DNA from 2 places in the Afipia felis ATCC 53690 genome. Region 1 is predicted to be linked to the other one. Evidence: riboswitches for the same ligand, from Rfam matches in the RefSeq annotation. Region 1 holds a riboswitch; the other holds the start of a gene.
What was found. Region 1 has a riboswitch for glycine ahead of HMPREF9697_RS09295 (D-amino acid dehydrogenase). Riboswitches for the same ligand answer to the same signal wherever they lie in the genome.
Positions count from the first base shown of each region.

Region 1 (4,562 bases):
TACTGACCGACCATTTGACGGTGTGGGGGGCGGCAAAAGTGCCGTTCTTCAATCGGAATGTGCTCGCCAATCTTCTCGGTCTCCCGAAAACCGGAATTGATCTGATCGAGCTGGATGTCGGTGGCGGTTTCGGTGTCCGTGGCGAGTTCTATCCTGAGGATTTTCTGATTCCGTTTGCTGCTCGGTTGGTTGGCCGCCCCGTGAAGTGGCAGGAAGACCGCCGCGAGCACATGATGGCGACCAATCATTCGCGGGAAACTTACTGCGATGTCGAAATCGCATGTCGGAAAAATGGCGAGATTCTCGGGATTCGTGGAAGCGTTACTGCGGATATCGGCGCCTATATGGGGACGACAGGCGGAATTCTCGCCTCCAGAACGGCTCAGTTTTTGGCCGGTCCCTATCGCGTGCGGAATGTTTCCTTCGAGGTCTCGGCTGTCGTCACCAACAAAACGCCGGCGGGCAGCTATCGCGGGCCGGGCCGGTTTGAATCGACGTTCTTCCGCGAGCGGCTGTTTGACATGGTTGCGAAGCGCCTGAACATCGACCCATTGGCGTTTCGTCAGACCAACCTGATCCGTTCTGACGAGCTTCCATTCGATATTGGTCAGCTTGTTCCTTACGAAGGACCGGCATCCTACGATCATGGCGACTATCTCAAATTGCTGAACGATTGTGCTCAGGCAATTGGTTGGAAAGACAAGGATGCGATCCGCGGCAAGGAAAACGACGGTCGCTATCATGGTCTTGGTATCTCCTGTTTTGTCGACAGCAGCGGTGCCGGCCCGAAGGAAAATGCGAGGATTCGCATTGAGCCGAACGGAAATGTGACGGTTTTCATCGGCTCCTGCGCGTTGGGCCAGGGTATCGAGACGGCGCTCGCTCAGATTTGTGCGGACGAACTGCGCATTCCGATGGAGCGGATCAAGGTCCTGCACGGGTCAACGACACTGCTGGATGAAGGATTCGGCTCCTTTCATTCGCGCTCCATCATCATGGGTGGTAACGCCATCGCCGATGCGGCAGGCCATTTGATCGCAAAGATCAAATCCATTGCTGCCGAAGCCTGGTCTGTCGCGCCGGATCATGTTGCTTATGAAGACGGCTTCATTCGCGATGGCGACAGAATGCTGTCGCTTGCCGAGATCGTTCGTCTTGCCGGTAATAGCGTTGAATCCGAGGGAACTTTCGGCACGAAAAACAAGCCATTTGGCTACGGAACGCATGCGGCTCACGTTGCCGTGGATATCGCTACGGGCCATGTCGAAGTCCTCGACTACGTGGCCATGGAAGATGTTGGCCGCATGGTCAATCCGATGATCGTTCATGGCCAGAAGATCGGTGCGATCGTCCAGGGACTAGGCGGCGTATTTCTGGAGCAGCTTGTCTACGACGATCGCGCGCAACTCATGACCGGTTCACTTGCCGACTATCTGATGCCGACGGCAACGGATTTCCGGCACGTCCGGGCGTTTGCCCTCGATCTCACGAGAACGACGCGCAATCCGCTCGGCTTCAAGGGAGCAGGAGAGGATGCGATCGCACCGGTCGCAGGTGTTATCGGCAATGCTATTGCCGACGCCTTGAGAGATTTTGACGTCGAGCCGAAAGACCTGCCGATTACCCCGCCGAAACTATGGGCTCTGATCAACTCGCGCGGGGATGAAAGCAAAACTCGGTCGGCATCGTTGTAACAGGAGAATGGAATGAATCTGGGCGGAGAAGAGATCATCTGCGCGTCGCGCGAAACGGTCTGGAGCGCATTGAACGATCCATCCGTTCTGGCCCAATGCATTCCGGGTTGTACTGAACTTCTAAAAGTGTCCGACAATGAGATGTCGGCCAAGTCGACGCTCAAGATCGGTCCGATCAAAGCATCGTTCAGCGGCAAGGTGACGCTCAGCGATATCAGTCCGCTGATTGGCTATACGATAACGGGTGAGGGACAGGGCGGAGCGGCTGGCTTTGCGAAGGGGAATGCAAAAGTTTCACTGTCCGATCATCCGGATGGAACGCATCTCGCATATGAGGCCAAGGCAGATGTCGGCGGGAAGCTTGCTCAGCTCGGCGGCCGCCTGATCGATGCCACGGCAAAGAAATTGGCCGGAGAATTTTTTGCGAAGTTCGCTTCGGTGGTCACCGAGAACTCCGCGGTTTAGTTTGCCTGTGGTGCATCTTGCAGAGGAGGATTGATAACGGACTGCTGTCTTTGAAAGATATCTAATCATAAATGTCCAAAAACTGTTCGGGAGAGCTCGCGCAAGCGACGTCGAAGGAGCAACCCCCAATAAACTCTCAGGCACAAGGACCGTGCAGTTGGACAATCTGGAGAGAGGCGTTTTACGCCCACCGAAGGGGATAACCGGATTCGTCCGGCAAAACTCTCAGGTACCCGCGACAGATGGGGCGAAGCGATCGACGGTCGATCGCCTATCAACGTGGGATCTGCACTATGAAAATTGCAATTATTGGCTCGGGAATTACAGGCGTCACGACTGCTGACGCATTGTTGACGCGTGGGCATTCTGTGACGGTGATCGACCGACAGCCTTACGCAGCGATGGAAACGTCTTACGCAAACGGCGGGCAATTATCCGCAAGTAATGCTGAGGTCTGGAATAGCTGGGAGACAGTCGCCAAGGGCATGAAATGGATGTTCAAGCAGAACGCCCCGCTTCTCATGAATTTGCGGCCATCCTGGCACAAATATTCCTGGCTTGGTGAGTTCGTTGCCGCGATCCCTAAGTATCGTGACAATACAGCGGCGACGGTTCGGCTCGCGCTCGAGGCCCGGGTGCATTTATTCGATATCGCTGAGCGGGAGAAGATAGACTTCAATCTTGAGAAGCGCGGGATTCTCCATTTCTATCATGACGCAGCCGGCTTCAGCCGTGCGGAACAGGTGAACAAGATTCTGAACGAGAGTGGGCTCGAACGCCGGGCAGTTACGAATGAAGAGATCCAGCACATCGAGCCGACGTTAAAGAGGGATTTCCACGGCGGTTTCTATACGCCGTCCGATGCGACCGGGGACATTCACAAATTTACGTCGGGGCTCGCGCATTCCTGCCAGCGCCGGGGCGCAACCTTTATCAATCAGGCTGCGGTGACCGATTTGCAGAGTCGCGCCGGCAAGGTGACGGCCATTCTTGCGGTTCAGCCCGATTCCGAAATAGGCCGAGTTGAAAATCTGGAGTTTGACCGCGTCATCGTCTGCGCTGGCGTGGGGAGTCGCCAAATCGCCCGCATGGCTGGTGATCGTGTGAATGTTTACCCGGTGAAAGGTTATTCGATCACGGTCTGTCTGGATGATGCGCAGAGCCAGGAATCCGCACCACAGGTCAGCCTGCTCGACGATGCGGCGAAGATCGTGACCAGTCGACTTGGTGCCGATCGCTTCCGCGTTGCCGGCACGGCGGAGTTTAATGGCTTCAATCTCGATATTCGGTCGGATCGGGTGAAGCCGCTGGTTGACTGGTCTCGCCGTTTGTTTCCCGGAATGAGCACGCGCCGGGTCATACCGTGGGCTGGATTGCGCCCCATGCTGCCCGATATGATGCCGACTGTCCGGAAAAGCCGCACGCCTGGCATTTTTTATAATACCGGGCACGGGCATCTAGGCTGGACTCTGTCGGCCGCAACCGCACAAATGGCGTCAACACTTGTCGAAGAATCGGCACGGGGTAATAGCTGCTGACGATGTGGCATCGGGTGTCTCAACGCGAATGTCAGCTTTTGGTGCAGATGGGAAGTACGAAGTCGGCATTGAGTGGTCGCTTATAGCGTCCGGATCGACATAAGCGTTTCCCTCGCAGTGGTATTGTCCCGCATTCTTCAGATTGCTGGCGTTGCGATTATGTCGAGGGTTTTCGCTTTCTGTTCGATAGGAACGATAAGCGCGTCGGCAGCCAGCACCCCTTGGCCCTTAGGTCGAACAAGGAGGGGATTGATGTCCATCTCCTTGATCTGATCTCGCAGATCCCAAACGAGATTTGAGGCTGCGACGATTGCGGATACCAGGGCATCCACATCAGCCATCGGTTTTCCGCGGGCGCCGTTAAGAATAGCGTAGCCCTGCAGTTCTTCGAGCATCTGCCGGGCAGTCGCCGGGTCGCATGGCGCAATCCTGTAAGTTGTGTCCTTCAGAACCTCTGCAAATATTCCGCCGAACCCGACAACAATCACCGGCCCGAACGCTTCGTCATTGACGGCCCCGATGATCATTTCGCTGGCATCGCCAATCATTTCGGAAACGAGCACACCGCTGATTTTTGCAGTGGGTTTATAATTTTTAGCATTTGCCACGACGCGGGCGGCTGCAAGTTCGACCGCCTGACGATCGGGAAGATTGAGGATGACACCTCCCGCTTCGGTTTTGTGTGGGATATCTTCCGAGACGATTTTCACCACCATCGGATAGGTCAGGCCGGCGATACGCTCTGCCAGATCCTGATCGAGTTGCACCAGAACTTCTCGAGGCGTGTGTACACCATACGATGCGAGCAGACGTTTGCTTGCTTGCTCGTCAAGTGTCGTTTCTCCCTTTAATTGCGGAGCCAGTG
Region 1 covers NZ_KB375270.1:1,960,795-1,965,356, reverse strand. Annotated here, with positions in the region: gene HMPREF9697_RS09305 (xanthine dehydrogenase family protein molybdopterin-binding subunit) at 1-1,694, shown strand, start outside; gene HMPREF9697_RS09300 (SRPBCC family protein) at 1,707-2,159, shown strand; glycine riboswitch at 2,237-2,321, shown strand; gene HMPREF9697_RS09295 (D-amino acid dehydrogenase) at 2,453-3,697, shown strand; gene HMPREF9697_RS09290 (acetate--CoA ligase family protein) at 3,835-4,562, opposite strand, start outside.

Region 2 (4,562 bases), 1.8 Mb from region 1:
CCGGGATACTGGAACAGCGCACCGAACAGGTCCGCGCTGTCGAGATCCCGCAGCGGGTCGCCGACGATGAGCGTCCAGCCGAGCGGCTCGGCGCGGGTCCGCAGCACCGCGAGCGTCTGTGGGTGCACATTGCGGTCGACGAAAAATGCCTTGGCTTTCACAGACGATGAGCGTTCGGCCAGCGCCATCGCTTCGGCCGCGGCGGTTGCTTCATCGAGCAGCGATGCGTTGGCGACATCGAGCCCGGTCAGATCGCAGATCATGGTCTGGAAATTGAACAGCGCTTCCAGCCGTCCCTGGCTGATTTCCGGCTGGTATGGCGTGTAGGCCGTGTACCAGGCCGGGTTCTCGAGAATGTTGCGCAGGATCACCGTGGGCAGTTGCGTCCCGGAATAGCCTTGTCCGATCAGTGAGGTGAATATCCGGTTTTGTGCGGCGAGTTCGCGCATATGGGCGAGAGCATCGGCTTCGCTCAATGCGGGTGGAAGATCGAGCAAACGATTGAGGCGAATGTCGGCGGGCAGCGTTTCGCTGATCAGCGCATCAAGGCTCGATGCGCCGGCGGTCTCCAGCATAGCCTCGATATCGCGCGGCGAGGGACCGATATGGCGGCGGCCGAAGGTGGTGGCGGGTTCGTTCGCTGGGCGATGCATCGTCATGTGACATCCTCGAAGGAAATCTGTCTGGTCTCGCCATACCGGGTTTGTCCCGGCATGGCGAAAAGGATCACTCGGTCTGCGCCTTGTAGGCTGCTTCATCCATCAGCCCGTCCAGTTCGCTCTTGTCGGCAAGCTTCAGCTTGAAAAACCACGCCTTGCCCTGTGGGTCGGAGTTGATAAGCGACGGATCAGCGGCGAGTGCGTCGTTGGATTCGACGACTTCGCCGGAGATCGGCGCATAGACATCCGATGCGGCCTTCACGCTTTCGACAGTGGCGGCGGTTTCCGCCTTCTTCAGGCTGCGACCTGCCTTCGGCAGTTCGACGAACACCACGTCGCCGAGTTGGCTTTGTGCGAAGTCGGTGATGCCGATGGTTGCGGTATCGCCATCGATCTGGAGCCATTCATGATCGGACGTGAAAAGCGTGGTCATGGATTTCCTCAGCGTTGATAGGTGGGAGCGACGAAAGGCAGTTTTGCGACATGCATCGGCAAGCGCTGGCCGCGCAGGTCGGTGAACAGTCCGGTGCCGGGTGTGGCGAGCGGCGTGGGCACATAGCCCATCGCTACGGGGCCGTTGACGCTCGGGCCGAAGCCGCCGGAGGTCACTCGGCCGATCTTGTTGGTGGAGGATGCATCGGCGAATAGCGGCGCACCCTCGCGCACCGGGGCACGGCCTTCCGCCTTCAGGCCGACGCGGCGGCTGGGCGCGCCTTCTTCAAGCTGGCGCAGGATGGTGTTCGCACCGGGAAATCCGCCCTCGCGCGCGCCGCCCTTGCGACGGGCTTTCTGGATCGACCATTCGAGCGCAGCCTCGACCGGCGTTGTGGTGGTGTCGATGTCATGCCCGTAGAGGCAAAGCCCGGCTTCCAGCCGCAGGCTGTCGCGCGCACCGAGACCAATGGGAAGTACTGCGGCGTCAGCGAGCAGCGTCGTTACCAGACGTTCGGCGTCGGACGCCGGGACCGAGATCTCGAAACCGTCCTCGCCGGTATAACCGGAGCGCGAGACGAAGCATGGGATGTCGAGCAGCGTACGCGGTCCGCTGTCCATGAACCGCATCGTGGCGATGCCGGTATCGAATTTGGTCAGCACATCCACCGCCTTCGGGCCCTGCAGGGCAATCAGCGCGCGGTCGGGCAGGGGGATGATCTCGCAATCACGGGCGAGGTGGGCGCGCAAATGCGCCTCGTCGTCGGCCTTGCACGCGGCGTTGACGACCAGAAAAAGCTCGTCGCCGAAATTCGCGACCATCAGGTCGTCGAGGATGCCGCCTTCGTTATTGGTGAACAACGCGTAGCGCTGACGACCCGGTGCGATGCCGAGGATGTCCTGCGGAACGAGACGCTCCAGCGCTGCTGCTGCGTCCTCGACCCGGCCTGATTTCGGCCGGAGCCTGATCTGGCCCATATGCGAGACATCGAACAAGCCGGCGGAGGTACGAGTGTGGAGATGCTCCTTGAGCACGCCGGCGGCGTACTGCACCGGCATCTCATAGCCCGCGAACGGCACCACCTTGCCGCCACAGCTTAGATGCAGGGCATGAAGAGGGACGCGTTTCAGAGAGGAAAAGGTGGCTGGCTCGGACATCGGTGCTCCTGTGGGTTTGCCGGGACGGGCGTCCCGAAAACCTGCCGAAGCCCCACCTGTCGCTGTGCCTGAGAGTATTATCCCGTCGGCGGATACCGCACCGTTTCCGGCCGTATCTCTTTCCAGATGTATCGTCCCTCACACGGTCCTTTTGCCTGAGAGTTTCCGGGGCGGTTGCTCCTTCGGCGCCGGCCGGCTTTCAGTTCAAAGCGGCCGATCTCTCCCGGTGTGACGGGTCGTTATATTGCACAGCAAAACATGGGATTCCTGGGCTGTCAACGCAACGGCATCCCCCCATACATGCGTTAAATGACATTGGTTCGGGTTTCGCCCGTTTTGTGGACAAGGGCGGTATCCCCCGTCTAAAAGCGGCGTGGAAAATCTGCATTTTACCCGGCATGGTCCGGCACGGATTCGCAAGGTCGATTGGACGGTTATGAGCGGCGTTAACGAGATCAGGTCTGGGTTTCTCAATTTTTTCGCGAAAAACGGGCACGAGATCGTCCCGTCCTCGCCACTGGTTCCCCGCAACGACCCGACATTGATGTTCACCAATGCGGGCATGGTGCAGTTCAAGAACGTGTTTACGGGTCTTGAGAAGCGCCCCTACCAGCGCGCCACCACCTCGCAGAAATGCGTCCGTGCCGGCGGCAAGCACAACGACCTCGACAATGTCGGCTACACCGCTCGCCACCACACCTTCTTCGAGATGCTGGGCAACTTCTCGTTCGGCAACTACTTCAAGGACCGTGCGATCGAACTGGCGTGGACGCTGATCACCAAGGATTTCGCGCTTCCCAAGGATCGTCTCCTGGTGACGGTTTACGCCGAGGACGACGAGGCGTTCGATCTCTGGAAGAAGATCGCGGGCCTGCCGGAATCGAAGATTATCCGCATCGGGACTTCCGATAACTTCTGGCAGATGGGCGACACTGGCCCGTGCGGTCCGTGCTCGGAAATCTTCTTCGACCATGGCGACAAGGTGCCGGGCGGCCCTCCGGGATCGCCGGATGAAGACGGCGACCGCTTCATCGAGATCTGGAATCTCGTCTTCATGCAGTTCGATCAGATCGCGCCGGGCAATCGCAACCCGCTGCCGCATCCGTCGATCGACACGGGCATGGGACTCGAGCGTGTGGCCGCTGTGCTGCAGGGCAAGCACGACAATTACGAGATTGACCTGTTCGTAGCACTGATCCGTGCCATCTCCGAATTGACGGGCGCCGATCCGCATGGACCGATGGCGCCTTCGTTGCGCGTGATCGCGGATCACCTGCGTGCGTCATCGTTCTTGATCGCCGACGGCGTGCTGCCGTCGAACGAGGGGCGCGGCTACGTGCTGCGCCGGATCATGCGCCGCGCGATGCGCCATGCGCAGTTGCTGGGCGCGAAAGACCCGCTGATGCATCGCCTCGTCTGGGCACTGGTGCGTGAGATGGGGCAGGCCTACCCCGAACTCGTGCGCGCCGAGGCGCTGATCGAGGAAACGCTGAAGCTCGAAGAGACCCGCTTCCGCAAGACGCTGGATCGCGGCCTTGCCATCCTCGATGAAAAGAGCGCGTCGCTGCACAAGGGCGACATGTTCGACGGCGAGACGGCGTTCACGCTGTACGATACTTATGGCTTCCCGCTCGATCTCACGCAGGACGCGCTGCGCAACCGCGGCATCGGTGTCGACCTTGCGTCTTTCACCGACGCGATGGAGCGTCAGAAGGCAAAGGCGCGCGCATCCTGGGCGGGCTCGGGTGATACGGCCGCCGAGAAGATCTGGTTTCCGCTGCGCGAGGAACTCGGCGCGACGGAATTCCTTGGCTACGACACCGAGATCGCCGAGGGTGTGGTGACGGCGCTCGTCAAGGATGGCGCGAGCGTTGACAGCCTGAAGGCAGGGGATAGCGCTTCCGTGGTGCTGAACCAGACGCCGTTCTACGGCGAATCTGGCGGTCAGGTCGGCGACATCGGCCTCCTGACCGGCGACGGCGGCGTGCGCTTCCGCGTCACCGACACGCAGAAGAAGGCGGGCGATCTGTTTGTCCATGTCGGCCAGCTCGAGCAAGGCACCTTGAAGAAGGGCGCCGCGCTGCAGCTCGAAGTCGATCACGCGCGTCGTGGTGCGATCCGCGCCAACCATTCCGCGACGCATCTTTTGCATGAGGCGTTGCGTCAGGTGCTCGGCGATCACATCGCCCAACGCGGTTCGCTGGTATCGCCGGAGCGGCTGCGTTTCGACTTCGCGCATACCAAGCCGATCACGGCGGATGAATTGCGTCGCATCGAGGATATCGCCAACGACATCGTGCTGGAGAACGGCGA
Region 2 covers NZ_KB375270.1:129,217-133,778, forward strand. Annotated here, with positions in the region: gene gcvP (aminomethyl-transferring glycine dehydrogenase) at 1-659, opposite strand, end outside; gene gcvH (glycine cleavage system protein GcvH) at 727-1,092, opposite strand; gene gcvT (glycine cleavage system aminomethyltransferase GcvT) at 1,101-2,249, opposite strand; glycine riboswitch at 2,383-2,486, opposite strand; gene alaS (alanine--tRNA ligase) at 2,686-4,562, shown strand, end outside.
Region 2: another riboswitch for glycine. It lies ahead of gcvT (glycine cleavage system aminomethyltransferase GcvT); the one in region 1 lies ahead of HMPREF9697_RS09295 (D-amino acid dehydrogenase).